Regions from separate parts of the Streptomyces sp. WM6372 genome, predicted to be linked through region 1. Evidence: riboswitches for the same ligand, from Rfam matches in the RefSeq annotation. Region 1 holds a riboswitch; each other region holds the start of a gene.
The links. A riboswitch is a leader RNA that binds a small molecule or an ion and turns the genes downstream of it on or off. The one in region 1 is predicted to bind cobalamin.
Positions count from the first base shown of each region.

Region 2: linked by a shared signal. The riboswitch ahead of cobN (cobaltochelatase subunit CobN) and the one ahead of ADK52_RS33430 (CoA-acylating methylmalonate-semialdehyde dehydrogenase) in region 1 are both predicted to bind cobalamin.
Region 3: linked by a shared signal. The riboswitch ahead of ADK52_RS00180 (CbtB domain-containing protein) and the one ahead of ADK52_RS33430 (CoA-acylating methylmalonate-semialdehyde dehydrogenase) in region 1 are both predicted to bind cobalamin.
Region 4: linked by a shared signal. The riboswitch ahead of ADK52_RS10615 (energy-coupling factor ABC transporter permease) and the one ahead of ADK52_RS33430 (CoA-acylating methylmalonate-semialdehyde dehydrogenase) in region 1 are both predicted to bind cobalamin.

Region 1 is NZ_LGDB01000227.1:114,191-121,206, forward strand. It holds gene mmsB (3-hydroxyisobutyrate dehydrogenase) at 1-260, opposite strand, end outside; gene ADK52_RS33420 (enoyl-CoA hydratase/isomerase family protein) at 257-1,345, opposite strand; gene ADK52_RS33425 (acyl-CoA dehydrogenase family protein) at 1,342-2,490, opposite strand; gene ADK52_RS33430 (CoA-acylating methylmalonate-semialdehyde dehydrogenase) at 2,495-3,994, opposite strand; cobalamin riboswitch at 4,328-4,513, opposite strand; gene ADK52_RS43180 (MDR family MFS transporter) at 4,590-7,016, opposite strand, start outside.
Region 2 is NZ_LGDB01000149.1:39,467-46,482, forward strand. It holds gene ADK52_RS12730 (terpene synthase family protein) at 1-875, opposite strand, end outside; gene cobN (cobaltochelatase subunit CobN) at 1,118-4,729, opposite strand; cobalamin riboswitch at 4,762-4,900, opposite strand; gene ADK52_RS12740 (cobalamin biosynthesis protein CobG) at 5,040-6,416, shown strand; gene ADK52_RS12745 (precorrin-8X methylmutase) at 6,413-7,016, shown strand, end outside.
Region 3 is NZ_LGDB01000001.1:28,141-35,156, reverse strand. It holds gene ADK52_RS00195 (hypothetical protein) at 1-274, opposite strand, end outside; gene ADK52_RS00190 (class F sortase) at 388-969, opposite strand; gene ADK52_RS00185 (CbtA family protein) at 1,245-2,000, opposite strand; gene ADK52_RS00180 (CbtB domain-containing protein) at 2,031-2,243, opposite strand; cobalamin riboswitch at 2,280-2,434, opposite strand; gene ADK52_RS00175 (histidine phosphatase family protein) at 2,434-2,886, shown strand; gene pucL (factor-independent urate hydroxylase) at 2,890-3,807, opposite strand; gene ADK52_RS00165 (aspartate aminotransferase family protein) at 4,038-5,390, opposite strand; gene ADK52_RS00160 (sigma-70 family RNA polymerase sigma factor) at 5,528-6,424, shown strand; gene ADK52_RS00155 (ATP-binding protein) at 6,594-7,016, shown strand, end outside.
Region 4 is NZ_LGDB01000115.1:200,009-207,024, forward strand. It holds gene ADK52_RS10585 (YncE family protein) at 1-919, shown strand, start outside; gene ADK52_RS10590 (EF-hand domain-containing protein) at 1,008-1,220, shown strand; gene ADK52_RS10595 (PadR family transcriptional regulator) at 1,290-1,826, opposite strand; gene ADK52_RS10600 (energy-coupling factor ABC transporter ATP-binding protein) at 1,882-2,712, opposite strand; gene cbiQ (cobalt ECF transporter T component CbiQ) at 2,718-3,467, opposite strand; gene ADK52_RS10610 (energy-coupling factor ABC transporter substrate-binding protein) at 3,471-3,869, opposite strand; gene ADK52_RS10615 (energy-coupling factor ABC transporter permease) at 3,875-4,567, opposite strand; cobalamin riboswitch at 4,596-4,790, opposite strand; gene ADK52_RS10620 (AMIN-like domain-containing (lipo)protein) at 4,902-5,402, opposite strand; gene ADK52_RS10625 (SsgA family sporulation/cell division regulator) at 5,520-5,927, opposite strand; gene ADK52_RS10630 (hypothetical protein) at 6,127-6,432, opposite strand; gene ADK52_RS10635 (L-serine ammonia-lyase) at 6,694-7,016, opposite strand, start outside.

The DNA.
Region 1 (7,016 bases):
GGCTTCGCGGCGGCGAGCAGCCCCTCGTCCCGGTAGAGGGCGAGGACATGGCGGCCCGCGGGCAGCATGGTGATCACCACGTCCGCCTCGGCGGCGGCCGCGGGGGCGGATTCCGCGGGCTCCACGCCCGCCGCCCGGGCCCGGGCCACGGAGGCGGGGGCGAGGTCGTATCCGAGCACCCGGTGTCCGGCGGCGGCCAGGTTGGCGGCCATCGGGCCGCCCATGTGGCCGAGGCCGATGAAGGCGATGACGGTGGTCACCAGGGCACCTCCTGAAGGGAGTCGGCGGGGGCGAGCCGCAGTTCGCGGTCCGCTTCGAGCGGGGCGAAGTACCGGGCCACGTCCTCCTCGGCCACCTCGGCGAGGGTGCCGGGAGACCAGCGCGGGCTGCGGTCCTTGTCGATGACCTGCGCGCGGATGCCCTCGACGAGGTCGGCTGAGCCGAGCGCCGCGCACGAGACGCGGTACTCCTGCTCCAGCACCCGTTCCAGCGGCCCGAGCCGGCGGGCACGGCGCAGCGCGGCCAGGGTGACCTTCAGCGCGGTCGGGGACTTGGCCGCCAGGGTGGCGGCCGCCTCTCCGGCCGCGGGTTCGCCGCTGGCGAGGAGGCGGTCCAGGATCTCCTCGACCGTGTCGGCCGCGTAGCAGTGGTCGATCCACTCCTGCCGGGCGGCCAGTTGACCGGGCGGCGCCTCGGCGACGTACGGGGCCAGGGCCTCGTGTACGGGCGCCCCGGCGAGGTCCGTCACCAGCCGGTCCAGCCGTTCGGCCGGTACGAAGTGGTCGGCCAGACCGCAGAGCAGGGCGTCGGCGGCGCCGACGGGTGCGCCCGTCAGGGCGAGGTGGGTGCCCAGCTCCCCGGGGGCCAGCGCGAGGAGGTAGGTGCCGCCGACGTCGGGGATGAAGCCGATGCCCGTCTCGGGCATCGCGACGCGGGAGCGTTCGGTGACGATCCGTACCGTGCCGTGGGCCGAGATCCCGACCCCGCCGCCCATCACGATGCCGTCCATGAGGGCGACGTACGGCTTGGGGTAGCGGGCGATGCGGGCGTTGAGCCGGTACTCGTCGCGCCAGAAGTCCGCCGAGGCCGTGCCGCCCGCGCGGGCGTCCGCGTGGATGGAGCGGATGTCCCCGCCCGCGCAGAGGCCGCGCTCTCCGGCTCCGGAGATCACGACCGTGTGCACGGCGTCGTCGTTCTCCCAGGCGGTCAGCGCCTGTTCGATGCGGAGCACCATGGTGTGGCTGAGGGCGTTGAGGGCGCCCGGCCGGTTCAGGGTCAGGTGGCCGGCGTGGCCTTCGACACGGACCAGGACGTGCCGGTCCTCTTCCACCGCGGCCGCCCTCACAGGTTCTCCGTCAGGGCGCGGGCGACGATGACACGCATGATCTCGTTGGTTCCTTCCAGGATCTGGTGCACCCGGAGATCGCGGACGATCTTCTCGATGCCGTACTCGCTCACATAGCCGTATCCGCCGTGGAGTTGCAGGGCCCGGTCCGCCACGGTGAAGCCCGTGTCGGTCGCGAAGCGCTTGGCCATGGCGCAGAGCTGGGGCGCCTGCGGGTCTCCGCGGTCCAGCGCCTCGGCGGCCGTACGGACCAGGGCGCGGGCGGCGGTCAGTTCGGTGGCCATGTCGGCCAGCCGGAACTGCAGCGCCTGCGCGTCGAGCAGCCGCGCGCCGAACGCCTCCCGGTCGGCGAGGTGGGTGAGGCTGCGGTCGAGGGCGCTCTGCGCGCCGCCGAGGGAGCAGGCGGCGATGCCGAGGCGGCCGCCGTTGAGGCCGTTCATGGCGATGCGGAAGCCGTCCCCTTCGGCGCCGAGCCGCCGGCCGGCGGGGATCCTCACCCCGTCGAGGACGACCTGCCGCGTGGGCTGGGCGTTCCAGCCCATCTTGCGTTCGTTGGGGCCGAACGAGAGCCCGCGGTCGCCGCGTTCGACGACGAAGGCGGAGATGCCGGCCGGGCCGTCCCCACCGGTGCGGGCCATGACGACGTACACGTCGGAGGCGCCGGCGCCGGAGATGAACTGCTTGACGCCGGTCAGTACGTAGTGGCCGTCGCCGTCCCGCTGGGCGCGGGTGCGCAGGGCGGCCGCGTCCGAACCCGCCCCGGGCTCGGTCAGGCAGTAGCTGCCCAGGGTTTCGGCCGCGCAGAGGCCGGGCAGCCAGCGGGCGCGCTGGTCCTGGTCCCCGTACCGGTCGATCATCCAGGCGACCATGTTGTGGATGGAGAGGTAGCCCGCGATGGAGGGACAGCCGGTGGCCAGCACCTCCAGGACGAGGACGCCGTCGGTGCGGCTGAGGCCGGAGCCGCCGGACTCCTCGCGTACGTAGAGCCCGGCGAGGCCGAGGCCGGCCGCGCGGCGCAGTACGTCGACGGGGAAGTGCTTGTCCTGGTCCCAGGTGAGGGAGTGCGGGGCGAGCTGCTCCTGGGCGAAGTCGAGGGTGACCTCGGCCAGGGCGAGCTGGTCCTTGGTGAGCAGGGTCGTGGTCACGGCGTCATCCCATCGTCGGGATGGTGAAGCTCGCGCCCTCCTTGGCCCCGGAGGGCCAGCGCGAGGTGACGGTCTTGGTGCGGGTGTAGAAGCGGATGGCGTCCGGACCGTGCTGACCCAGGTCGCCGAAGCCGGACTTCTTCCAGCCTCCGAAGGTGTGGTAGGCGACGGGGACCGGGATGGGGACGTTGACGCCGACCATGCCGGTGTTGACGCGGCGGGTGAAGTCGCGGGCGGTGTCGCCGTCGCGGGTGAAGATGGCCACGCCGTTTCCGTACGGATGCTCGCTGGGCAGGCGCAGGGCCTCCTCGTAGTCGGCGGCCCGTACGACGCACAGCACCGGGCCGAAGATCTCCTCGCGGTAGATCCGCATCTGCGGGGTCACCCGGTCGAAGAGGGAGGCTCCGGCGAAGAAGCCGTTCTCGTGGCCGGGGAGGGTGAACCCTCGTCCGTCCACGAGGAGTTCGGCGCCCTCGGTGGCGCCGATGCCGACGTGGCGGTTGACCCGGTCGAGGGCTTCCCGGCTGACGAGGGGGCCGAAGTCGGCGTCCGGGTCGTCGGAGGTGCCGATGCGCAGGGCGGAGATGCGCTCCGTCAGCTTGGCCACCAGCGCGTCCGCGGTCTCCTCGCCCACGGGGACGGCGACGGAGATCGCCATGCAGCGCTCGCCGGCCGAGCCGTAGCCGGCGCCGATGAGGGCGTCGGCGGCCTGGTCGAGGTCGGCGTCCGGCATCACGATCATGTGGTTCTTGGCGCCGCCGAAGCACTGGGCGCGCTTGCCGTGGGCGGCGGCGGTGGCGTAGATGTGCGCGGCGATCGGGGTGGAACCCACGAAGCCGAGGGCCTGGACGCGCGGGTCCTCCAGGAGGGTGTCGACGGCCTCCTTGCCGCCGTTGACCACGTTGAGCACGCCCGGCGGCAGCCCGGCCTCCAGGAACAGCTCGGCGAGGCGCAGCGGTACGGAGGGGTCCCGCTCGGAGGGCTTGAGGATGAAGGCGTTTCCGCAGGCGAGGGCTGGTGCGGCCTTCCACAGCGGGATCATCGCGGGGAAGTTGAAGGGGGTGATCCCGGCGACGACCCCGAGCGGGCCGCGCAGCGAGTGCACGTCGATGCCGGAGCCGGCGTTGTCGGTGAACTCGCCCTTGAGGAGGTGCGGAATTCCGGCGGCGAACTCGACTACCTCCAGCCCGCGTTGGAGGTCGCCGTGGGCGTCGGCGACGGTCTTGCCGTGCTCGGCGGACAACAGCCGGGCCAGTGCCTCGCGTTCGCCTTCGACGAGCTGGAGGAAGCGCAGCATGACGCGGGCACGCCGCTGCGGGTTCCACTGGCCCCATTCCGCCTGTGCCTCCTCGGCGTTGGCGATGGCCGCCTCGGTGTCGGCGCGGCCCGCCAGGGGAACGCGGGCCTGGACGGCTCCGGTGTTGGGGTCGTACACGTCGGCGTGGAGACCTGAGGTCCCGGTGGTGTGCTTTCCGCCGATGAAGTGGGTGAGTTCACGGACCATGGGAAGCCTGCTCTCGTCAGGTGGGATCCGAGGAGGGCGCGGCGGGCCGGCGGGGCGGCACCGGTCGTGGTGCGCGCCGCCGCCGGGCGGGCCGCGGGACAGCGAAGGCAGCAGGCGCGGGGCGGGTTGCGGGGGCCGGCGCGGATGCGGGTGCGGAGGGGGATGCGCCTGCGCAAGCTCATGCCTGAGCGGCAAGCGGGTGCAGGCGCGGGTGCGGATGCCTTCGGTGAGCTACGAACGCGCGGTCATGGCCGCGTACTTCGCGAACTCCGCCGGATCACCAGGGCCGTGGTCACGTACCGGTGCCATGCGTGTCTTCTCCATCCTCGTGGACAACACGGAACACCCCACGGCCGGTATCCTGACTCCCGGATCAGCGCGCGCCGTCCGGCCTTCCCGACGGATCTCCCCGTCAGTGGCCTGACCTGCTGGACAACACGCTCCCCGGTCACAGTGGCGGGACCGCGCCGGATTCACACCGGCTTCCCTGCACCGCGGGCTCTGTCACGAACATATAGTTGGACGTCCTAGTAAGTCCACCCCCCTCCACCGGAAGTCCGGCCACCTCCACCGCGTCGGGTGAACGCGGGCCCGATCAGCCGCCTGCCGCGGAGGCAGGCCGTGCGCCGTCCCGGGGGCCCCGGGACCGGACCATCAGGCCGGCGACCAGACCCGCGAGCACCACGCTGCCGGCCGCCCACCACAAGTTGGCGGTCTGGGCGCGCAACAGCTCCTTCTCGATCATCCGAGGCATCACCGACCCGGCGCCCAGGCGGCCCACCCGGCCGGAAAGCACGGTGTCGAACACTGCCGCGCCGATCGCCGTGCCCAGTGCCTGGGCCGTGAAGAGGGCCGCCGCGGCTCTCCCGGAATGCTCCGCCGCGACCGCGCCGGTCACGGTGGCGAAGATCGGGACGAACGCCACGCCGATACCGAGGCCGACGAGGAGCATGCCGGGCAGCACCCCGGTCGCGTACGAACCCTCGAACCTCAGGCCGGTCAGCAGGAACAGCCCGACCGCCGTGAGCGCCAGGCCCGCCAGGATCGGGACGCGGGGCGCGACGCGGGGCAGCAGTCGGGCGGAGACCTGGGTGGAGCCGACCACGATCGCGGCGACCAGGGGGAGGAAGTCCTCTCCGGCCGTGGCCGGGTCGTAGCCCAGGACGACCTGGAGGTAGTAGCCCACGACCGGGTACAGGGCGAAGGTGCCGACCCCGGCCAGGAGCACGGCGAGGAGACCGCCCGCGCGGTTCGGGTCCGTGAAGACGTACGCCGGGAGGAGCGGGTTCGATGCCGCGGACTGCCGCCACAGGAAACCGGCGAGCAGGAGGACGCCCCCCACGAGCAGGACCAGGACCAGGGGGGTGGCCCAGCCGCGCGGCTGGGCCTCGCCGAGTCCGTACATCAGGGCGGTGACCCCGCCGGAGCCGAGCAGCACGCCCGGTACGTCGAAGTGGCCGGCGGTGCGGCCCGGGCGCTCGTGCACCAGGGCGAGCGTGCCGATCAGCGCGATCACGGCGATGGGAACCCCGACGTACAGCGAGCCGCGCCAGCTCAGGGCGTTGACCAGCCATCCGCCCTCGGCCGTCCCGAGTGCCGTGCCTCCGGCCGCGATCGCGGCGTAGATCCCGAAGGCCCTGCCGCGTTCCTTCGGGTCGGTGAAGCCCGTGGCCACCAGGGACAGCGCGGCCGGTGTCAGCAGCCCGCCGAAGACGCCCTGGAGGACGCGGGCCCAGACGAGCGTGCCGGACTCACCGGCCGATCCGCCGAGCGCCGAGGCGGCCGCGCAGCCGAGCAGACCGACGATCAGTGTCTGTTTGCGTCCCACGACGTCCGCGATGTGCCCGCCGAACAGCAGCACCGCACCGAAGGCGATGCCGTAGGCGCCGACCATCGTCCGCATGCCATCGGCGGACACGTCCAGGTCGGCCCGCACACCCGGAAGGGCGACGCTGAAGTTCCCCGCTTGCAGGAACACCAGCAACTGCACCAGCGCGATCACCGCCAGCCCCCACCAGCGCTTGGGGTGCGCGGGCTCCTGACCGGAAGGGGAGGCCTGGGGCGGGATCAGCGGCCAGGCGCTCGGGGGCGCGCCCGGGGGCGGCCCGAATCCCCGCGCGGGATCGAAGGGCGCGGGAGGCGTCGGGGCGTAGGCGGGCGGCAGGGGCGGCGGCTGGTCCCGCCGCTGGTCCTGCGGGACGGGCATCCGCTCGGGGGCCGGAGCCTGGGCGGGGATCACCGGGGCGTAGTCGAGCAGCTCGGCGGCATGGCGGCCGAGCTGCGCCAGTACGGCGCCCGGCAGCCACTCCGCCGCCTGATCCGTCCCCTGATCCGCCGCCGTACGCTCGGCCACTTCCCGGGGGCTCGGCCGCCGGGCCGGGTCCTTGTGCAGGCATTCCCGTACGAGGCCGACCAGCGTCTCCGGTACGCCGGTCAGGTCCGCCTCCTCCTCGGCGACCCGGAAGAGGTGGGCGTTCAGGCCGGTCTCCGTGGCGCCGAAGAGGAGGCGCCCGGTGGCGGCGTAGACGAGGACGGCGCCCAGGCAGAAGACGTCGCTGGCGGGGGTGAGTTCGAGACCGCGGACCTGCTCCGGCGACATGAAACCGGGGGAACCGATCAGCATGCCGGTGCGGGTGTGCAGGCTGTGCTCCTCGGCCAGGCTGTCCATCGCCCGGGCGATCCCGAAGTCGATGACGCGGGGGCCGTCGACGGTGACGAGGACGTTGGACGGCTTGAGGTCGCGGTGGATCAGGCCCGCCTCGTGCACGGCCTGGAGGGCGAGGGCGAGGCGGTTGGCGAGGGTGTGGACGGAGTGCCCGGGCAGCGGCCCGAAGTGCTCGGCGACGACGGCGTGCAGGTCGGGGCCGGGGATGTACTGGGTCGCCACCCAGGGGATCGCGGCCTCGGGATCGGCGTCGAGCACGGCCGCCGTACAACTGCCGCCCACCCGCCGCGCGGCGGCCACTTCGCGGGCGAAGCGCCTGCGGAACTCGGGGTGGCCGGCGTACTCGGCCTGCACCAC
Region 2 (7,016 bases), on a different contig from region 1:
CCGTGCTGGGCGGCGAGCGCGGGGACCTCGGCGAGGGCCGTGTACTCGAACTGCTGGAGCCGCGAGGTCAGCAGGTCGTTCGACAGGTCGGCGGCCTCCTGGGTGGTGCAGTCCAGGAAGGTCTCCAGGACCAGGACGGCGTTGGAGAGTTCGCCCTCCTGCTCCACCTCGCGCTGGTACGAGAAGATGTCGTTGCGGATGTGCACCGCGTCGGAGAACGCGTCGCGGAGCACTTCGAGCGGGCGCGCGTGCGCCACCCGGGCCGGCACCTCGGCGGACACGTACTCGATCAGCCCGGCCGACCAGGGGGCGCCGCCGACCTTGCGGCGCATCTCGATGTATTCGAGCGGGTTGGCCACGCGGCCGATGTTGATGTTGTGGAGCTCCCACATCGACTCGTTGAGGAGGTTCCGCGTCGACTCGGAGAACCGTTCCCTCCAGTCCATCGACATCGCCGGCACGGTGCGCGACCACAGGTCTTTGAGGCCCGCCTCGACCGGGTTCGCCGGCTCGGGGAACCCGTCGGCGAGGTCCATCGGCATGAAGGCGGCCAGCCCGTCGAGGTACTTCTTGGCGCCCTCGCGGTCCTGGGTTCGCTTGTAGACCTCCAGGAAGTGATCGTCGAAGAAGAAGACCCACACGTACCAGTCGGTGACCAGGTCCAGCGCGTCGCCGCCGCAGTCGGGGTGGGTGTACGAGCACAGCAGCGCGTAGTCGTGCGAGTCGAGGTCCCGCTCGTCCCAGACGCCGGACCCCTCCAGCATCCCGAAGCCGCGGGCCCACTGCTTGGTGTGCGCTCGCGCGGCCTCCAGGTGGGGGTTCAGGCGCGCCGGATACGGCACATAGAAATCCGGCAGGTGAAACGGCTGTGTCACGGCGGGCGGGACCTTTCGTCCGAGGGCGCGGGGGCCCTTGCCTGCGGCCCCCCGCACGAGATCAGCACCCCTCTGCCCGTGCCGCCGCCGGGACGAGGAAGAGTTCACCGCTTCAGGTGACGGATGCCCCGTTCCGGGGCTCAGGTGCCTCATGGGGGATACGGGCACGAAGAATGCCGTCCGCCTCGCCCGGGGCAGGGGCGAGGCGGACGGCATCGGTGGTGCGGGGACTGCGGAGCGGACTACTCCGCTTCGGCCTCCAGGTTGCCTTCCGTGTCCAGGTAGACCTGGCGGAGGGATTCGAGGATCTGGGGGTCCGGCTTCTCCCACATGCCGCGGGACTCGGCCTCCAGGAGGCGTTCCGCGATGCCGTGGAGGGCCCAGGGGTTGGCCTCCTCCAGGAAGGCGCGGTTCTCCGGGTCCAGGACGTACGTCTCCGTCAGCTTGTCGTACATCCAGTCCGCCACCACGCCCGTCGTGGCGTCGTAGCCGAAGAGATAGTCGACCGTCGCGGCCAGCTCGAAGGCGCCCTTGTAGCCGTGGCGGCGCATCGCCTCGATCCACTTCGGGTTCACCACGCGGGCGCGGAAGACGCGGCTGGTCTCCTCGACCAGGGTCCGGGTCTTCACGGTCTCGGGACGCGTGGAGTCGCCGATGTACGCCTCCGGGGCCGTGCCGCGCAGGGCGCGGACCGTGGCCACCATGCCGCCGTGGTACTGGAAGTAGTCGTCCGAGTCGGCGATGTCGTGCTCGCGGGTGTCCGTGTTCTTCGCGGCCACCGTGATCCGCTTGTACGCGGTCTCCATCTCCTCGCGCGCCGCCCGGCCCTCCAGGCCGCGGCCGTACGCGTAGCCGCCCCAGACCGTGTAGACCTCCGCGAGGTCGGCGTCCGTACGCCAGTCGCGGGAGTCGATCAGCTGGAGGATGCCGGCGCCGTACGTGCCCGGGCGCGAGCCGAAGATACGGGTCGTCGCACGGCGCTCGTCACCGTGGACGGCCAGGTCGGCTTCCGCGTGGGCCCGGATGTAGTTCTGGTCCGCGGGCTCGTCCAGGCCCGCCGCCAGCCGGACCGCGTCGTCGAGCAGGCCGATGACGTGCGGGAACGCGTCCCGGAAGAAGCCCGAGATGCGGAGGGTGACGTCGATGCGGGGGCGCCCGAGTTCTGCGAGGGGGATCGCTTCGAGCCCCGTGACGCGGCGCGAGGCCTCGTCCCAGACCGGGCGGACGCCGAGCAGGGCGAGGGCCTCGGCGACGTCGTCGCCGGAGGTGCGCATCGCGCTCGTGCCCCACAGGGACAGGCCCACGGAGGCCGGCCACTCGCCGTTGTCCGTGCGGTAGCGGGTGAGGAGGGAGTCGGCCAGGGCCTGGCCCGTCTCCCACGCGAGGCGGGAGGGGACGGCCTTCGGGTCCACGGAGTAGAAGTTCCGGCCCGTGGGGAGGACGTTCACCAGGCCCCGCAGGGGGGAGCCCGAGGGGCCCGCCGGGACGAAGCGGCCGTCCAGGGCCGAGACCACGTGGGCGATCTCGTCCGTCGTGCCGGCCAGCCGCGGGACGACCTCGCGCGCGGCGAAGTCCAGTACGGCCGCCACGTCCGCCGAATGCCCGGCGGCGACCGAAGCCACCGCCTCCGGAGCCCAGTTCGCGTCCTCCATCGCCTGGACCAGCGCGCGGGCCGCCTCCTCCGCCTCGTCGGCGGTCGTCCGGGTGGCCGCGGACTCGTCCAGGCCGAGCGCCTCGCGCAGGCCGGGCAGGGCCGTCGTACCGCCCCAGATCTGGCGGGCGCGCAGGATCGCGAGGACCAGGTTGACCCGGGCCTCGCCGGTCGGCGCGCCGCCCAGGACGTGCAGGCCGTCGCGGATCTGGGCGTCCTTGACCTCGCACAGCCAGCCGTCGACGTGCAGCAGGAAGTCGTCGAAGCCGTCGTCGTCCGGGCGCTCCGCCAGACCCAGGTCGTGGTCGAGCTTCGCGGCCTGGATCAGCGTCCAGATCTGGGCGCGGATGGCCGGCAGCTTCGCCGGGTCCATCGCGGAGATCTGCGCGTATTCGTCGAGGTGCTGCTCCAGGCGCGCGATGTCGCCGTACGACTCCGCGCGCGCCATCGGCGGCACCAGGTGGTCGACCAGGGTGGCGTGCACGCGGCGCTTGGCCTGGGTGCCCTCGCCCGGGTCGTTGACCAGGAACGGGTAGATCAGCGGCAGGTCGCCGAGCGCGGCGTCCGGCGCGCAGGCCGCGGACAGCCCGGCGTTCTTGCCCGGCAGCCACTCCAGGTTGCCGTGCTTGCCCAGGTGGATCATCGCGTCGGCGCCGAAGCCGCCGTCCTCCGCGCGCGCCTGGATCCAGCGGTACGCGGCCAGGTAGTGGTGCGAGGGCGGCAGGTCCGGGTCGTGGTAGATCGCGATCGGGTTCTCGCCGAAGCCGCGCGGGGGCTGGATCAGGATGAGCAGGTTCCCGCGGCGCAGGGCCGCGAGGACGATGTCGCCCTCCGGGTTGGCCGAGCGGTCCACGAACATGTTGCCCGGGGCCTCACCCCAGTGCTGCTCCACGCTGCCGCGCAGCTCGGCGGGGAGCTCGGCGAACCACCGCTTGTAGTCGGCGGCCGGGATCCGGACCGGGTTGCGGGCCAGCTGCTCCTCGGTCAGCCAGTCCTGGTCGTGGCCGCCGGCCTCGATCAGGGCGCGGATCAGCTCGTCGCCGTCGCCCGAGACGAGGCCCGGGATGTCCTCGACGGGGCCGAAGTCGTAGCCGCCCGCGATGAGGGTGCGCAGCAGTTCCACGGCGCTGGCCGGGGTGTCGAGGCCGACCGCGTTGCCGATGCGGGAGTGCTTGGTCGGGTACGCGGAAAGGACGAGCGCGACCTTCTTGTCGCGGCGCGCGATGTGCCGCAGCCGGGCGTGCCGCACGGCGATGCCGGCGACGCGGGCGGCGCGCTCGGGGTCGGCCACGTACGCCGGCAGCCCGTCCTCGTCGAACTCCTTGAAGGAGAACGGGACGGTGATCAGGCGGCCGTCGAACTCGGGTACGGCGACCTGCGTGGCGGCGTCGAGCGGGGACAGGCCCTCGTCGTTCTCCTCCCAGGCGCTGCGCGAGCCGGTCAGGCACAGGGCCTGCAGAACCGGGACGCCGAGGCCGGCGAGCGCGCCCGCGTCCCAGGACTCGTCGTCGCCGCCGGCCGAGGCCGTCGCGGGCTTGGTGCCGCCGGCCGCGAGCACCGTGGTGACGATCGCGTCCGCCGACTCCAGCTCGGCGATCAGCTCCGGCTCGGGGGCGCGCAGGGAGGACACGTACAGGGGTACGGGGGTGCCGCCGGTCTCCACGATCGCGTCGCACAGGGCGTGCACGAAGGCGGTGTTGCCGCTCATCTGGTGGGCGCGGTAGTAGAGCACCGCGATGCGCGGCCCGTACGGGCGCACCGGGGTGCGCTCCAGGGGGCCCCAGGTGGGCGCCGCGGCGGGCGGCTCGAAGCCGTGGCCGGTGAGCAGCACGGTGTCGGAGAGGAACCGGGCCAGCTGGTCCAGGTTGGCGGGGCCGCCGTGGGCGAGGTAGCCGTGCGCCTCGGCCGCGATGCCGATCGGGACCGTCGAGGCCTCCATCAGCTGGGCGTCCGGGGCCTGTTCGCCGGTGAGGACGACCACCGGGCGGGTCTGGGTCGGCGCCAGGAGCAGGTCGAGGCCTTCCTGCCAGGCGCGCAGGCCGCCGAGGAGGCGTACGACGACCAGGTCGACGCCGTCGAGCAGGGCGGGGAGGTCGTCGAGGGGAAGGCGGGAGGGGTTCGCGAACCGGTACGGCACGGGGCCGTCCGCGGCGGCGCGGGCGCTGAGCAGATCGGTGTCGGACGTCGACAGCAGCAGGATCATGCGGCGGCATGCCTTCCTCGGGGTTTCCGCGCCCCGGGCAGTGTGGACAGCGGGAGTTCCTGACTCACCCGGCGGATCGCTCCGCGGGGTTCACAGTGGCGGGACCGCGCCGGATTCGCACCGGGCTTCCTCCCAGCGGGCCACGTGGCTCCGCCGGTGGTCATCTTAGGTGGCGTTCTCCCTGGCCGGGAGTGGGGGTGGCCCGGGCGCGGGGAGCGGATCCGGGCAGGTCGGGCGGAGAGTGGGGCGCAGGGGGCGGGTGGTGACGGACACAGCTCGGGGTCGGGGAATCGTGGGTATGCTCGCCGCCATGCCGCCCCAGCCCCCTTCCGCCGCATCGCGGGACGAACCGGTCATACGTGACCGCGGTGACGCCTGCCCCGGTGCGCTGCGGCTGCACGCGGCGGACGACGGGCACCTGGCCCGGATCCGGATACCCGGCGGGATGCTCGACGCGGACGCGGCCCTGCTGCTGGCCGATGCGGCGGACCGGCTCGGCGACGGGCACATCGACCTCACCTCGCGCGGCAACGCGCAGCTGCGCGGACTCGGTGCGAGCTGCGGCGGCGAGCTGCAGGCCGTGCTCGTGCGCGCCGGGCTGCTGCCCGCGCCCACCCACGAGCGGGTCCGCAACATCGTCGCCTCGCCGCTGACCGGCCTGGACCGGCGCGGCCTGCCCGACGTGGCGCCCTGGGTCGCGGAGCTGGACCGGCTGCTGTGCGCGAGCGCGCCGGCGGCCGGACTGTCCGGACGCTTCCTGTTCGCCCTCGACGACGGCCGCGGGGACGTGACCTCGCTCGCCGCCGATGTGAACCTGGCGGCCCTCCGGGACGGGGGCCGGGCCCTGCTGTGGACCGCCGGCGCGGCGGACGCCCTGCTCGTGGCCGCCGCCGATGCGCCGCGGGCCGCGCTCGTCGCGGCCTCGTACTTCCTCGACGCCGTCCGCCGGGCCGGCACCCGGGCCTGGCGGGTCGCCGAGCTGCCCGCCGAACAGGCGCTGCGTTCCGATGAGTTGGGTGCTCGGCTGGCCGCCGCCGGCATCTCCGCCTCCGTCGTACGGGGGCCGGCCGCCCTGCGCGGACCGGCACCCGAACCCGGCGTGGTCGACGGCCCCGACGGCGCCGCGGCGCTGAGCGTGTTCGCGCCGCTGGGGCGCCTGACCACCGCGCAGTGGCGCCGGCTGGCCGGGCTCACGGGCCGGCTCCGCCTGACCCCCTGGCGCGGGATCGTCGTCCCCGGCCTGCCCGCCCACGCCGCCGGCGGCGCGCTCGCCGGGCTCGCCGGGGCCGGGCTGGTGACCGGCGCCGACGATCCCTGGCGGTCCGTCACCGCCTGCACGGGGCAGCCCGGTTGCGCGAAATCCCTGGCGGACGTACGCGCCGACGCGCGTGCCGTCGTAGCGCAGCAGGGGCAGGCGCAAGTCCAGGCCCAGGACCAGGACCAGGCCCAGGACCAGACGCACGCGCCCGTGGAGGCGACCCGCCCGCTGCCCGTGCACTGGTCCGGCTGCGAACGCCGGTGCGGGCACCCCCGCGGCACCGCCTGGGCGGACGTGGTCGCCACCGCCGACGGGTACGACCTCTGCGCGCCCGGCCGAGCCCCGCGCCGCGGTGTCCCGGCCTCCGAACTTCCCGCGGCCCTCGCGGCCGTACGCCGCACCACCTCCCACGACGCAGCGAAGAAATGAGCGAGTACACAGTGTTCGAGTACGAGAAGGACGGCGCGGCGATCTACCGCCAGTCCTTTGCCACGATCCGCGCCGAGGCGGACCTCTCCGGGCTGCCCGCCTCCGTCGCCCAGGTCGCGGTGCGCATGATCCACGCCTGCGGAATGACCGACCTGCCCCAGGACCTCGGCTACACCCCGGACGTCGTGCTCCGCGCGCGGGCCGCACTGAACGCGGGCGCGCCGATCCTCTGCGACGTGCAGATGGTCGCCAGCGGCGTCACCCGCAAGCGGCTGCCCGCCGGCAACGAGGTGATCTGCACCCTCTCCGACCCCGCCGTGCCGGCCCTCGCCGCCGAGATGGGCACCACGCGCAGCGCCGCGGCCCTCGAAGTCTGGCGCGACCGCGGCCTGCTGGAGGGCTCCGTGATCGCCGTCGGCAACGCGCCCACCGCGCTGTTCCGGCTGCTGGAGATGATCGAGGAGGGCGCCCCGCGCCCCGCCGCCGTCATCGGCGTCCCGGTCGGCTTCATCGGCGCCGCCGAGTCCAAGGACGCGCTCGCCGCCCACGGCTCCGGGCTCGACCACCTGATCGTGCGCGGCCGGCGCGGCGGCAGCGCCA
Region 3 (7,016 bases), on a different contig from region 1:
GAAACACCGGACGCGGCAGCCGGCGCACTCCCGGCAGCCCGCGCACGACGAGCCGTACGGCGACGCGTACTTCGGGATCCGCGGCCGGATCGGACTCCCCCTCGGCGGGGGCACCCGGCTCGCCCGGCGCGCCGGAGGCGGTGCGTTCGACCGAGGCGGCCGCCGCTGCGGCCGTCGTGACGGCGGGACCGGACGCGAACAGGCACAGCAGCACGACACAGGCCGTCGAAAGGGCCCTGGCCAGTGCCGTGCGCGCGTACCGCGTCCCGCTCATGCGAGGGGTCTGCCCCGACACGCCGGACCACTCCCCGATCGGGCCGGAGAAGCCCCCGACCGGGGGACGAAGACACCCCCCTCGGCTGACGGGAGGGAGCGGCGGCGGCCGCCTCAACCGGTCCGGCGCTGGCCGGTCAGCCGGGCCACAACGGTGGTCTCACCGCTGATCAGCCGGAGTTGGGCGCGCCCGGGCCGCTGCCCGCGACCGCGGACCCCGGCGGGCGAGACCCGGTCGACGGTGAACACGGCGGTACGGCGGTCCGCGCGCACGATCTCGATGGTCAGCCCCCGCCGCAGCTCGGCGAGCCGCAGATCGGCGGCGGTGACCACGGCGGTGCCGGCCGAGCCCGGGGCCGGGCTGTCGTGGTCCCAGGCGGCCTCCTCGGCGTCCCCGCCCAGCGGCAGGTCGATGCCCAGGCTCGGGATGCGCAGCCGCAGTGGCCGCGAGACCCGCAGCGGCGTGATGGCGGCGGCGCGCGCGGGCCGGGCCCCCTTGCCCGGTGCGTGCTGCCCGGCATGCTCCAGCTGCTCGACGAGCCGGCGGTGGCCGGACAGACCCAGCGCGCGGGAGGGCAGCGCGTCGGCGGCGGTGGCCGCCGCGGGCCGGGCACCCTCGGTGCTCCGCAGCATGCCGACGCCGGCTCCCAGCAGAGCCACTGTCAGCACGCCGACCACCCACTTGGCGCGGGCCATGGACTTCCCTCCCGATCCGGTCCCCGGCTCCGGCGGCCGGGACTCCTGAGAGCAGTGGACCCTCTCCTTGCCCGTCAGTACCGCTTACAACGCCGGAGAGTGACGCCGCGTCACAGGCGTGTCGCCGTCCCGTCGCGGACGTCTTCCCAGCTGGCGACGGGTAAGCCACCGCCATTCCGTGGATTGCGCGAGATACGACCGAACGAGTGGACCGGAGAAAACACCGCGGCCCCGGCCGCCGGGGCGGTCAGGGCCGTGGATTGCCGGGTTCGGCGTCAGCTCGCGGGCTGCGCCTCCTGCCGCGGGGCGGCGGCCGGGGTGAGGGAGCGTTCGGCGAGGACGCCGAAGGCCAGACCGAAGGTCGTCCACATCACGGCCTGGATGGCCAGGGTGGCGAGGCGGAACTGCCAGATCAGGGCGGCCGGGAAGTCCGCCGGGACCTCGTTGATGCCGGGCAGGGACGCGTAGGCGACGGCGACCGCCGCGACGAAGGCGACCGAGGCCACGATCGACGCGTTCCAGTTCCCGAGCTTGGGCGCCAGGCGCCGGCCCAGGATGAGCGCGGCCGCCGACAGCAGCACGCTCAGCGCGATCATCAAGACGTAGAGGGTGGTCCTCCGGACGACGGTGTCGGGGTCTCCGACGGCCGGCGGGTTGGAGGGGTACTTGAGGAACGGCACGAGGTTGAGGGCGACGAACAGGCCGCCCGAGACCAGCAGGGCCGTGACCCGCGGGCCGAAGCGGCCGATGCGGCCCAGGGCGTAGCAGAAGATGAGCGCGGCGATGCCGCCGAGCGCGATCCCGTACAGCAGCGTGCCGGTGCCGAGGCCGGCCGTGGCCTGGAGGGCCCGGCTGACCGGGGCGGCCTCCTCGCCGTGGTCGTGGGCGGCGTGGCCCGCTTCCTCGATGGCGATGGCCGCGTCGACCTTGGACTCACCCAGGACGTACGCGACGAGGAAGGCGGCCACGCCTGCGAGCAGACCGGCCAGCATGCCCCGGACCAGCAGGACGCGGGGGGAAATGGGGTTCATGGTTCGGTTCTTCCCTTGCTGAGGTGGAGATCAGTGGCAGGGGAAGCCGAGGAGGTGGCGACCGTCGTGCATCCACTCGTGGACGGTGTCGCCTTCGAAGAGCGCGGTGGCGCCCTGCTCGGCACCGACGAGGTAGAGCAGGACCAGCATCAGGACGCCGACGAACACGGCCCAGGGGGCGAGCGCGGAGAGCGAAATCGGGGCGACGGCGGGGGCCGTCGTGGGCACGGCGGAGTGAGCCATGGCAGTACCTCCAGAGGGAACACGCGTCCCGGTCAGTGGTGCTCGCGACGACATGGCGGGTCTGACTTTCCCTCCCCCTCCGGGAGGATTCACAGTGGCGCGACCGTGCCGGATTTTCACCGGTACTTCCGTCATACCGTCGTCTTTTTTAGGTTGTCGTCCGAGACGGTACCGCGTTTACGCTCCCCTTATGAAGAGTGCCGTGGTACGAGTTCAGTTCGTGACACGCCCGTTCGACGCCGCCGCACGGCAGATACGTTTCGGCCACGGCGTCCCCTGCCCGGGTTACGAGGGCCTGCGCGGCCCGGACACGGGGGCATGGGCGGGCCGGACCCTGGACGAGGTCTCCGCCGAGGATCCGGCCGCCGTACAGCGATGGCTGACCGACCCCGGCTACGCGCCGCCCGGCGGGGAATCCGTCACCGCGCTGATCGCCCGCGTGGGCGCCGCACTCGCCGGCCTGGACCCCGGCACGCATCGCGCCGTGGTCGACCAGGCCGTCGTACGGGCGGGCGTGGTGCACGCGCTGGAGCTGCCGGCCGCAGCGTTCTGGCGCCTCGACGTACGGCCGGACACGGTGACCCACCTCACCGGGCGGCTCGGCCGGTGGAACCTCCAACTCGGCCGGCCACTCGACGAGTAGCCGCTACGCGACGATCCAGTCGCTCGTCGCGATCACCGGCTGCACGCCGTCGCGGTGGATGGTGCCCTCGATCAGGCCGTACATCCGGTCCGCCGCGAAGTAGACCTCGTTGTCGTTCTTGAGGCCGAAGGGCTCCAGGTCGACGAGGAAGTGGTGCTTGTTGGGGAGGTTGAGGCGTACCTCGTTGACCCGCGGGCAGTTGTCGAGCACCCGCTCGGCCATCTGGTTCAGGGTCTGCTGGAGCGAGTACGAGTAGGTCTCGGCGAAGGCCTCCAGCATGTTCTTGCGGACCTTCTTGTACGACCGGTCCCAGTCGAACGCGGCGTCGTCGGCGGCGAGCGCCGAGTGCGCCCAGCGCGCGGTGACCTTGGTCGCCAGGATGCGGTCGTACGCCTCTTTCAGCGTCGTGTACTCGTCCTTGATGTAGCCGTGGAACTCGGAGTTCGTCGAGTTCATCACGGTCAGGTCCTTCAGACCCGAGATGACCTGGAGGCCGGTCGTCTCGCTGTACGTGATCTGCGCCGTGCGCACCTCCTGGCCCTTGCGGACGAAGGAGTGCTGCTCCTTGCGCGTCGGGACCGGGATCCGCTCCCAGGCGTACTCCTCGATCCGGATCTGCGCCTCGCGGATCGGCGACTGGGAGGAGACGAAGTGCTTGGCGAGCAGGACGCCGAAGGCCTCGGGCGAGGCGATGCCGTGCTCCTTGCCGAAGGCGTACACCGTGTTCTTGGTGGTGTCGGTCGGCAGGCAGTTGGCGTTGTCGCCGGTCAGGTGGACGTCGCGGAACTCGCCGCGGAGCGCGACCGAGACGTTGAGGTCGCGGATCTCGTGCCATGACCCGTCGGATCCCTTGCGGGTGACCTTGACGATGCGGTTCTCGGCCTTGCCGTACTGGTTCTGCGCGAGGACGTGCTTGCTCATGGCTGTATTCCTTCGGGTACACGGAGTCCGACTGACTGGATCCCGTACGCCCGGCGTCCAGCGGTCGGCCCGCTCCCCGCCGTTCGGTCACGGAGGACCGCCCCGGGACTGACGTGCATCCCGGTCCGTAGGTGCTCTCTCGGATTCCAGCACGTTCACGTGGTGTTCGGAATGGCGCGGAACGTCCAAGACAGGCACCCACGGATTGGGTGACCGTATATCCGTGCAGGTCAGGACATGTGCGCGTCCGCCACGGACAGGGCCTCGTCGAGGATCCGCAGGCCCTTGGCCACGTCCTGCGGGCCGATGTTGCAGGGCGGGGCGACGTGGATGCGGTTGCCGGCGGTCAGCGGCCACAGCCCGCCCTTCTTGCAGGCGGCCCCGAACTCGGCCATCGGCGCGTTGTCCGCCCCGGCCGCGTTGTACGGGACGAGCGGCTCGCGCGTCTGCCGGTCCCGTACGAGCTCCAGGGCCCAGAAGGTGCCCAGGCCGCGGACCTCCCCGACCGACGGGTGCTTCTCGGCGAGGGCGCGCAGACCCGGCCCCAGCAGCTCCGCGCCGGTACGGGCGGACTGCTCGACGATGCCCTCCTCCTCCATGACGTTGATCGTCGCCACGGCGGCTCCGCAGGCCAGCACGTGCCCGGAGTAGGTCAGCCCTCCCGGGTAGGGACGGCGCGCGAAGGTCTCGGCGATGGCGGCCGAGATGGCGACTCCGCCGAGCGGGACGTATCCGCTGGTCACGCCCTTGGCGAAGCAGATCAGGTCGGGGGTGACGTCCCAGTGCTCCGAGGCGAACCACTTTCCGGTGCGGCCGAAGCCGACCATGATCTCGTCGAGGATGAAGACGATGCCGAAGCGGTCGCAGAGCTCGCGGACCCCGGCGAGGTAGCCGTCCGGGTGGACGAGCACGCCCGGAGCGCCACCGACGGTCTCCAGGATGATCGCGGCGATGGACTGCGGGCCCTCGAAGACGATCGTGTCCTCGAGGTGGCGCAGCGCGCGCTCGCACTCCTCGGCCTCGGTGGTCGCGTAGAACGGCGAGCGGTAGGTGAACGGCCCCCAGAAGTGCACGACGCCGGCGGTCGCGCTGTCGTTGCCGAAGCGGCGCGCGTCACCGGTCAGGTTGATCGCGGTGGAGGTGGCCCCGTGGTACGAGCGGTACGCGGACAGCACCTTGGGCCGGCCGGTGTGCAAGCGCGCCATCCGTACGGCGTTCTCGACGGCCTCGGCGCCCGCGTTGGTGAAGAAGATCTTGTCGAGGTCGCCGGGCGTGCGCTCGGCGATCAGCCGGGCCGCCTCCGAGCGGACGTCGACGGCGAAGCCGGGGGCGACGGTGCAGAGCTTGGCCGCCTGCTCCTGGATGGCCGCGGTCACCTTGGGGTGCTGGTAGCCGATGTTCGTGTAGACGAGGGCACTGGAGAAGTCGAGGAAGCGGTTGCCCTGGTAGTCCCAGAAGTACGAGCCCTCGGCCCCGGCCACGGCGAGCGGGTCGATGAGCTCCTGCGCCGACCAGGAATGGAAAACGTGCTTCCGGTCGGCGTCTTTCACGGCGGCGAGCACGTCGGCGGCTTCTGCGTTCATGTTCCGAGCGTAGTTGTCCATGATGTGGACCCCGGGGAGGGGCGGACGATGTTTCACGTGAAACACCGCTCCGGCGATGCGGCATCCGGTTAGCGTCTTCGTGTGCATGTGACGATCACGACGGGAGGACGTGACAGGTGAGCGAGCAGGACACCCTGGCCCGGCGCTTCGAGGAGCACCGCCCCCACCTGCGGGCCGTCGCCTACCGGATGCTGGGTTCGCTCAGCGAGTCGGAGGACGCCGTACAGGAGGCGTGGCTGAAGCTCAGCCGCTCGGACGTCTCCGCCGTGGAGAACCTGGGCGGCTGGCTGACCACCGTCGTCGGCCGGGTGTGCCTGGACATGCTGCGCTCGCGCACCTCGCGGCGCGAGGATCCGCTGTACGACCAGGACGGGTACGTCCGGCTGCCGGACCCCGTCGTGACGGGGCTCTCCGGCATCGACCCGGAGCGCGAGGTACTCGTCGCCGACTCCGTGGGCATCGCCCTGCTGGTCGTCCTGGAGACGCTGGCCCCGGCCGAGCGGCTGGCCTTCGTGCTGCACGACCTCTTCGCGGTCCCGTTCGACGAGATCGCCCCGGTGCTCGGCCGTACCTCCGCCTCCACGCGGCAGCTCGCCAGCCGCGCCCGGCGCCGGGTCGAGGGCGCCGCGCCCGTCCCCGACCTCGACCTGGTGCGCACCCGCGAGGTGGTGGAGGCCTTCCTCACCGCCGCCCGCGGCGGGGACCTCGACGCGCTCGTCGACCTCCTCGACCCCGATGTCGTGGCCCGCTCCGACGGCGGCACACTGCGCCCCAGCGCGGTCCGGCGCGGCGCGACCGACGTCGCCTCGAACGCGATCACCTTCGCCCGCTTCGCCGCGGCCGCCGTCCCGGTCCTGGTCAACGGCTTCCCCGGGGCACTCGCGATGGCGGAGGGCAAACCCCTGTCGCTCATGGCGTTCACCGTCAAGGACGGAAAGATCGTCGCGCTCGACATCCTCACGGACCCCGAACGCCTCGCCCGGATCGACCTGGGCCCCACCCTGGACGGCTGACCTCAGAACCCCGCATCGGCACACGTCGACTCAGAACCGACCGGACACCGCCCAGGACTCCGGGACGCACACGTTCCGAGCACGTCGTGGCCGCCGCGCGGCCCTTGCCGCGCGGCGGGCGCGCACATCGGCCGATGATGGGAGTACGGCCGAACACGCGGAGCTGATCATGACGGGTTGGCGTGTCAGGGACTACGCCCAGGACGACCTCGAAGCGGTGGTCCGCGTCGATGCGGAGAGCAGCAGGACCGAAGAGCCACCTCTCTTCCCGCTCTCGGACGTCGTGGCGGCCCTCCAGGCCCTCCACCCGGCGGTGGTGGCCACCGCGGACGAGGTGGTGGTCGGCGCCGCGGTGAGCAGGGTGGAGGGTGACCGGGCGTGGATCCTGCGCATCAGCATGGCGTCCGCCTGGCGGCACCAGGGGCTGGGCAGCGACCTGATCACGGCTCTGGAGCACCGGCTCTTCGCCGGTGGCGTCCGAACGGTGCACGCGGTCCTGCCCGACGGCGAGACCGGGGCCACCGCCCTGCACAACTGCGGCTTCGGCGCCCGTCCGGGCCTGGTCTTCTTCGAGAAGCGCGGGCGGGTGACG
Region 4 (7,016 bases), on a different contig from region 1:
GAACACCACCTCCAACACGGTGTCCGTCATCGACCCGAAGACGTACAAGGTCATCGACACCATCCCGGTCGGGATCCAGCCCCAGCACGTCGTCCCGTCCTGGGACATGAAGACCCTGTGGGTCAACAACAACCGCGGCCACACGCTCACCCCGATCAACCCGGCCACCGGCGAGGCGGGCGAACCGGTCGAGGTGCACGACCCGTACAACCTGTACTTCACGCCGAACGGCACGTACGCGGTCGTGATGGCCTCCATGGACCGCGAGCTGGTCTTCCGCGATCCGCACACGATGAACCGGGTGAAGACGGTCCCGGTGACCTGCTTCGGGGTCAACCACGCGGACTTCTCCGCCGACGGCCGGTACTTCATCGTGAGCTGCGAGTTCTCCGGCGAGCTCCTCAAGGTCGACACCGAGAAGATGGAGGTCATCGGCCAGCAGAAGCTGCCGTTCGAGGGCGCGATGCCGCAGGACGTGAAGGTCTCCCCGGACGGGAAGACCTTCTACGTCGCGGACATGATGGCGGACGGCATGTGGGTGCTCAGCGGGGACAAGTTCGACATCCCCAAGCTGCTGCCCACCGGGAAGGGCACGCACGGCCTGTACGTGAGCCGCGACTCCAGGGAGATGTACATCTCCAACCGGGGCGAGGGCAGCATCTCCGTCTTCGACTTCAAACAGAACAAGCTCACGAAGAAGTGGGAGCTGCCGGACGGCGGCAGCCCGGACATGGGCGGTGTCTCCGCCGACGGCAAGGTGCTGTGGCTGTCGGGGCGCTACAACTCCGAGGTCTACGCGATCGACACGGCGACCGGTCGGCAGCTCGCCAAGATCCGGGTGGGCGGCGGCCCGCACGGCCTGGCCGTCTACCCGCAGCCGGGCCGCTACTCGCTCGGCCACACGGGGATCTTCCGCTAGGCCACGGCGCCGGGACCCGCGGGAGGGGCGGGGCCCGGCTGCCGCTACCCTTGGCCGGTCAACAAGCACCGAGAAGGGGTGGATCCCAGTGGCTGACATCGAGAGCGCGCGGGCGACGTTCGGCAAGTTCGACGCGGACGGTGACGGCTTCGTCACGGCGGACGAGTACAGCGCGGCCATGAAGGCGATGGGCGACGCGTTCGTCACCGGCGCCGTCGCGGACGCCGTGATCGCCGCCAAGGACGCGAACGGCGACGGCCGCATGAGCTTCGACGAGTTCTGGGCCGCCCTGAACAAGTAAGAGCCAGCCAGCCCTTGCGCAGAGCCCCCGCACCGCCCTCCTGTCGGGCGGGCGGGGGCTCTGCGCCGGTCAGCCCATGTCCTCGACCTCGGCCAGGGCCTCCTCCAGCCAGCGCAGCCAGAACGTCTCCAGGCCGGTGCCGCCGTGCAGGACGAGCCGCCGCAGCCGGTCCTCGTCGGAGTCCCGCCCCGGCGGGAAGTCCTTCTCCTCGATGGCCTCGTAGACCGCCAGCTGCCTCCGGTGCAGCTCCAGGTGGCGCCGCAGCTCCGCGGCCAGCCCGTTCGGCCCCACCACGGCGGCCGCCCGGATGCGCAGCAGCAGCGGATCCCGGATGGCCTTCGGGTCCTGCATCTCGCCGACCCACCGCGCCAGCTCCGCGCTGCCGGCGTCCAGGACCTCGTACTGCTTCTTCTGCCCCCGTACGGGCACCTCGCTGGGCAGCGCCCGGATCAGCCCCGCCTCCTCCAGCCGGCCGAGCTCGCGGTAGATCTGCTGGTGCGTCGCGGACCAGAAGTACCCGATCGACTTGTCGAACCGCCGCGTCAGCTCCAGCCCCGACGAGGGCTTCTCCATCAGGGCGGTGAGGATGGCGTGCGGCAGCGACATGCCGCCATCCTAGGGATGGAGACCCGGGGCATGGAGAACCGAGGCATGGAGACCCCTACTGCCAGGCGGACAGGGCTTCCGGGGTCTTCGGGCCCGGGGCCTGCGGGGCCAGGAGGGCGCGGGCGCGGAGGAAGGACGCCACCGCCGGGGACCAGGCCTGGCGCAGTCCCGCCGCGGCCAGGAGCCGCGGATCCGACAGGAGGGTCTCCGCCGGGCCCGTGCGGATGCCCGACGGGGTCAGGACCGCCGCGTCGTCGGCCCAGCGGACCGCCAGGTCCACGTCGTGCGTGGCCATCACCACCGTGGTGCCGGCCGCGCGCAGCCCCGCGAGGACGTCCAGCAGGCGCTCCTGTCCGTCGGGGTCCAGGCCCGCCGTCGGCTCGTCCAGGATCAGCACCCGCGGGGCCATCGCCACCGCCCCCGCGATCGCCGCGCGCTTGCGCTGGCCGTACGAGAGAAGGTGCGTCGGGCGGTCCCGCAGCGTCGTGATGTCCAGCGCGGCGAGCGCCGAGTCCACCCGGGCGCGGACCTCGTCCGCCGGCAGCCCCAGGTTCATCGGGCCGAACGACACGTCCTGCTCCACCGAGGCCGCGAACAGCTGGTCGTCCGGGTCCTGGACCACGAGCTGCACCGCCGTGCGCAGGCGGGTCAGCCCCGCCCGGTCGTACGAGACCGCCGCGCCGTCGAGGCGCAGCGACCCCGAGCCGGGCCGCAGGCCCCCGCTCAGCAGCCGCATCAGCGTGGTCTTCCCGCTGCCGTTGCGGCCCAGCAGGACCAGCGCCCGGCCCCGCGCGATGGAGAAGTCGACGTCGGCGAGGACCATCGGGCCGTCCTCGTACGCGTAGCCGGCGCCGGCCAGTTCGACCAACGGGTTCAACCGGTCCAACGGGTTCACGGGTAAAGCCCCTTCAGGGTGAGGGTCAGGGTGATCAGTGCCGCCAGGAGGGCCCCCGACGCCGCCAGGAACCGCCACGACAGGGCCGCCTCCGGTACGAGGACCCGCAGCGAGCCGTCGTAGCCGCGGCCGGCCAGCCCCTCCTGGAGCCGCGCCGCGCGGTCGAAGGCCCGTACGAAGGAGGTCGCGGCGAGCCCGGCCAGCGAACGCCACACCGCCGCCCGCCCGGACTGGCCCAGACGGGCCGCCTGGGCGCGCCGTACCTGGGCCATCGAGTCCAGCAGCAGGAAACCGATGCGGTACATGACCAGGGCCACGTCCACCACCGGCGCCGGGACCCCGGCCCGGACCAGCCGGGGCAGGACGTCCGAGACGGGCGTCGTGAAGGCGAACAGCAGCACCCCGAGGGAGGCCGCCGAGGTCCGCAGCAGCAGCTCCGCGGCGTGCCGGGGGCCGTCGGGCGCGAGTGAGACGAACCCGGCCGGGCCGCCGACGGCGACGAGCAGCGGCAGCGCGCCGGTGAAGCAGAAGCCCAGCGGGATCCGGAACGCCCGCCACAGCTGACGCCCGGCCACGCCCGCCGGGCCGAGGAGCACGGCCAGCGTGGCGGCGGCGACCAGGGGCCCGCCGGGCCAGGGCGGCAGGCACACGGCGGTGACCGTCAGACCGAACCCCAGCAGGGCTTTTTCCAGCGGATGGCGGCGGCGCCACCGACTGCCGTGCGCCGCCACGTCGATCGGCAGCACCGCCTACGACTCCGCGGTGGGGCCGGCGGCGGCACCGGCGGCACCAGTGGCACCAGCGGCACTCGCGGCGCCCGCGGCAGTGGCACCAGTGGCAGCGGCGGCAGCGGCAGCGGCCTGGCGGCGGCCCTTGCGGACGCCGAAGTAGTACGCGAGAACGCCCGCGCCCAGTGCCGCCTGGAGGGCGAACAGCGCCGACTCCACCTCCCCGGAGGGGGGTTCGTACAGCGGCGAGAACCAGGGCTCGTAGTCCGGTTTCAGCTCGGTGATCGCCGTCTCCGCCTGCGCGTCCGCGCCCGTGAACGGCTCCTCCTTGCCCTCGCCCATCCCCAGTGCGATCGGCAGTACCGCCAGTGCCGCCACCAGGAGCAGCAGCAGGCCGTTGATCTTCGTGTTCCGGCTCATGCCCATCAGACCGCCGCCTTCCGCTCGCTGCGACCGCTCAGCTTCGCGACGCCCAGCCGGACCAGGTCCGACTTGCTCGACTGCATCAGCAGCCGCATCACGAGCACCGTCAGCAGCCCCTCGCTCACCGCGAGCGGGATCTGGGTCACCGCGAAGATGCCCCCGAACTTCGCGAGGGCGCCCGGGAACCCGCTCCCCGGGTCAGGGAAGGCCAGCGCCAGCTGCACGGAGGTCACGCAGTAGGTGACCAGGTCGGCGAAGAAGGCGCCGAAGAAGACGGTCACCATCAGCGGGACGTCGAAGCGCTTCAGCAGCAGGTACACCCCGTAGCCCGCCCAGGGCCCGGCGATCGCCATCGAGAAGACGTTCGCGCCGAGGGTGGTCAGCCCGCCGTGCGCCAGCAGCAGCGCCTGGAAGAGCAGGGTGATCGTGCCGAGCACCGCCATGATCGGCGGCCGGAACAGGATCGCCCCGAGTCCGGTTCCGGTGGGGTGCGAGCAACTGCCCGTCACCGAAGGGATCTTCAGGGCGGAAAGGACGAAAGTGAACGCTCCGGACGCCCCGAGCAGCAGCGTGCTCTCCGGGTTCGCCTTCACCTCGCGGGTGAGGGCGCGGACACCGTGGACGACGAACGGAGCGGACGCGGCGCCCCAGGCGACCGCGTGCAAAGGGGGCAGGAACCCCTCGGCTATATGCATGAGTGGGGAGACCTCTCCAGCACCTCGTGGATGGACAACGCGCCCCGGCCGGTCTCCTGGCTCACGGGTGCTGATGCCCTGGCTCCGCCTTCCCGGGCGGTGCGGAACTTCCCGCGCCGCCCAGTGGCCTCCCGCGGGATGGAGCCGGACTTCCCGTTCACAGTGGCGAGGGCCGCACCGGTTCTCCACCGGTTTCCCGAACACCAAGGCCAGATGACCTTAGTCGGACGGACGGACCGGCACCAACCCGGCCCGAACGGTTCCGAACGGGTGCGGTCCGGCGGCGGCGCCGCCCGGGCCCGTACGAGGCTCCGGCCCGAGCGGCGGCCACGACCTAGCGGCAGACGTTGCGGTGCGCGACGTCCAGTACGAACCGCTCGGGCCCGTGCAGCGTGAAGGAGCTGACGGAGGGTTTGGCGCCGAAGGCGGCGCCGAAGGTCACGTACCCCTCGAAGTCGCCGGTCAGGGCGAGGCCCTTCAGTTGCGGCAGGTGGATCCTGACCAGCTTCGGCCCGCGGTACGTGCCGGCGCCCGTGCGGTCGTGCGCCGCGGCGGGATGCAGCCGGATCTCCAGGAAGTACTTCCCCGTCAGCGGGACGGGTGCGCCGGACCCGTCGTGGACCAGCCGGGGGACGCGGGTGACGGTGGCCCGGGGAACGTATCCCCGCAGGTCGATGACGATGCGGTCGTACGTGCAGTGTCCGCCCCAGCGGGCGTTCACGACGAGCGGCGTGGGCCGGACGGCGGCCGAGGCCGGCGCGGCGAGGGTGATCCCGGCGGTGAGCAGCGCACCTGTGGCGAGTGCCACGAGCTGCCGGCGGTGGAGGTGATTCATGACGTCCCCCTGATTCTTCGGAGGCGGGGACCGGTGTCACTGCTGAGGACACTCCCGGCGGGCTCATGGTTGCACCCAAACCGGAGCAAACCAAAAGAAACAGCCCTGAATCCTCCGCTACCGGGGGAGGAGGGTGCTGAGCTCGGCGTCGAGGTCGTAGTGCCGCCGCTCCTCGCCCCGCGGCACCAGCCCGACCAGCCGCCGGCACAGCGCCCGTACGTCCTTCGCCCGGGCGGACACCACGCAGCTCTGCGCGCCGTTGCTGAAGGCGAGGAAGACCCGAGGCTCCCCGCCCCGCCACCGCGGCCACACCTGGACGTCCCCCTCGCCCGTCGCGCAGATCTCCCCGTCGAGCAGCAGGTCCCGGGAGAACACCCAGCGCGCCAGGTGCATCCCGGCCCCCCGGAAGTCGAGCGCCAGCTCGTAGGGCCGGTCGCGGCGGTACGTGAAGGCCCCGCACACCGGCACGGGCTCGGGCGAGGCCTCCAGCCGGAGCGGGAGGACGCGGTACTCGATGCCGTCCATGCGCTGCGCCTCTCTGTCGTGTCCCGGCCGGGCGGCTTGCGGGCCCTCCCGGGCAAGCTAGCCCACCCCCCGGCCGCCCCGGCGGGCCGAAGGTCCCGACCCCGGGGGCCGCTGGGCCCGTCTTCTCACAGGAACGGGGACGGGAACGCGAAGGGGCCCGCCCTCCGGGGGGAAGGCGGGCCGCCGCGTCACCGGTCCGTTACGGGACGGGGTTGAACACGAACGAGCCGTTGGACTGCCCGATGGCGGTGAAGCCGGCGCCGTTGGCCTGGGCGCCGTTGCTCTGGTTGGACGCCCCGGAGCCCGTGGCGACCTGCTGGGTGGTGGAGGAGTTGCCGAGGTTGCCGCCGGCGACCCCGCTGCCGAGGATCTCGGCGACGGCGGCGTCGGACGAGACGCCCGCACCGGCTCCGTTGTCGGCCTGGGCCGTGCCGGCGAAGAGCGCGACGGCGAAGGGGAGCGCTGCGACGGCCGCCAGGACGCGGATGCTGCGGTTGCTTGCCATGATGAGGTCCTCCAGTGCACAAAAAGGCTGCGGTCCAAGGCGGTTGGCCGACCGCCGGGGGTGTGGCCGCGACGTCACGTGATCACCATGGCGCATGTGATCATCGAGAAACCAGCCCGCAGCGGAGGGTTCGCCCTCAAGCGTGATCAACTCCCCGCAAACCTCAATTGGCCTGCGATTTCACCGTGTTGTGGAACGCCGGAGGGGCCCGGCGCGCACCGCGCCGGGCCCCTCCTCCGTCATGCGTGCCGGATCAAGGCATCAGCATTCGATGACGTTGACGGCCAGGCCGCCGCGGGCGGTCTCCTTGTACTTGACCTTCATGTCGGCGCCGGTCTCCTTCATGGTCTTGATGACCTTGTCGAGGGAGACCTTGTGGCTGCCGTCGCCGCGCATGGCCATCTTGGCCGCGGTGACGGCCTTGACCGCCGCCATGCCGTTGCGCTCGATGCACGGGATCTGGACGAGGCCGCCGACCGGGTCGCAGGTCAGGCCCAGGTTGTGCTCCATGCCGATCTCGGCCGCGTTCTCCACCTGCTCTGGGGTGCAGCCCAGGACCTCGGCGAGGGCGCCCGCCGCCATCG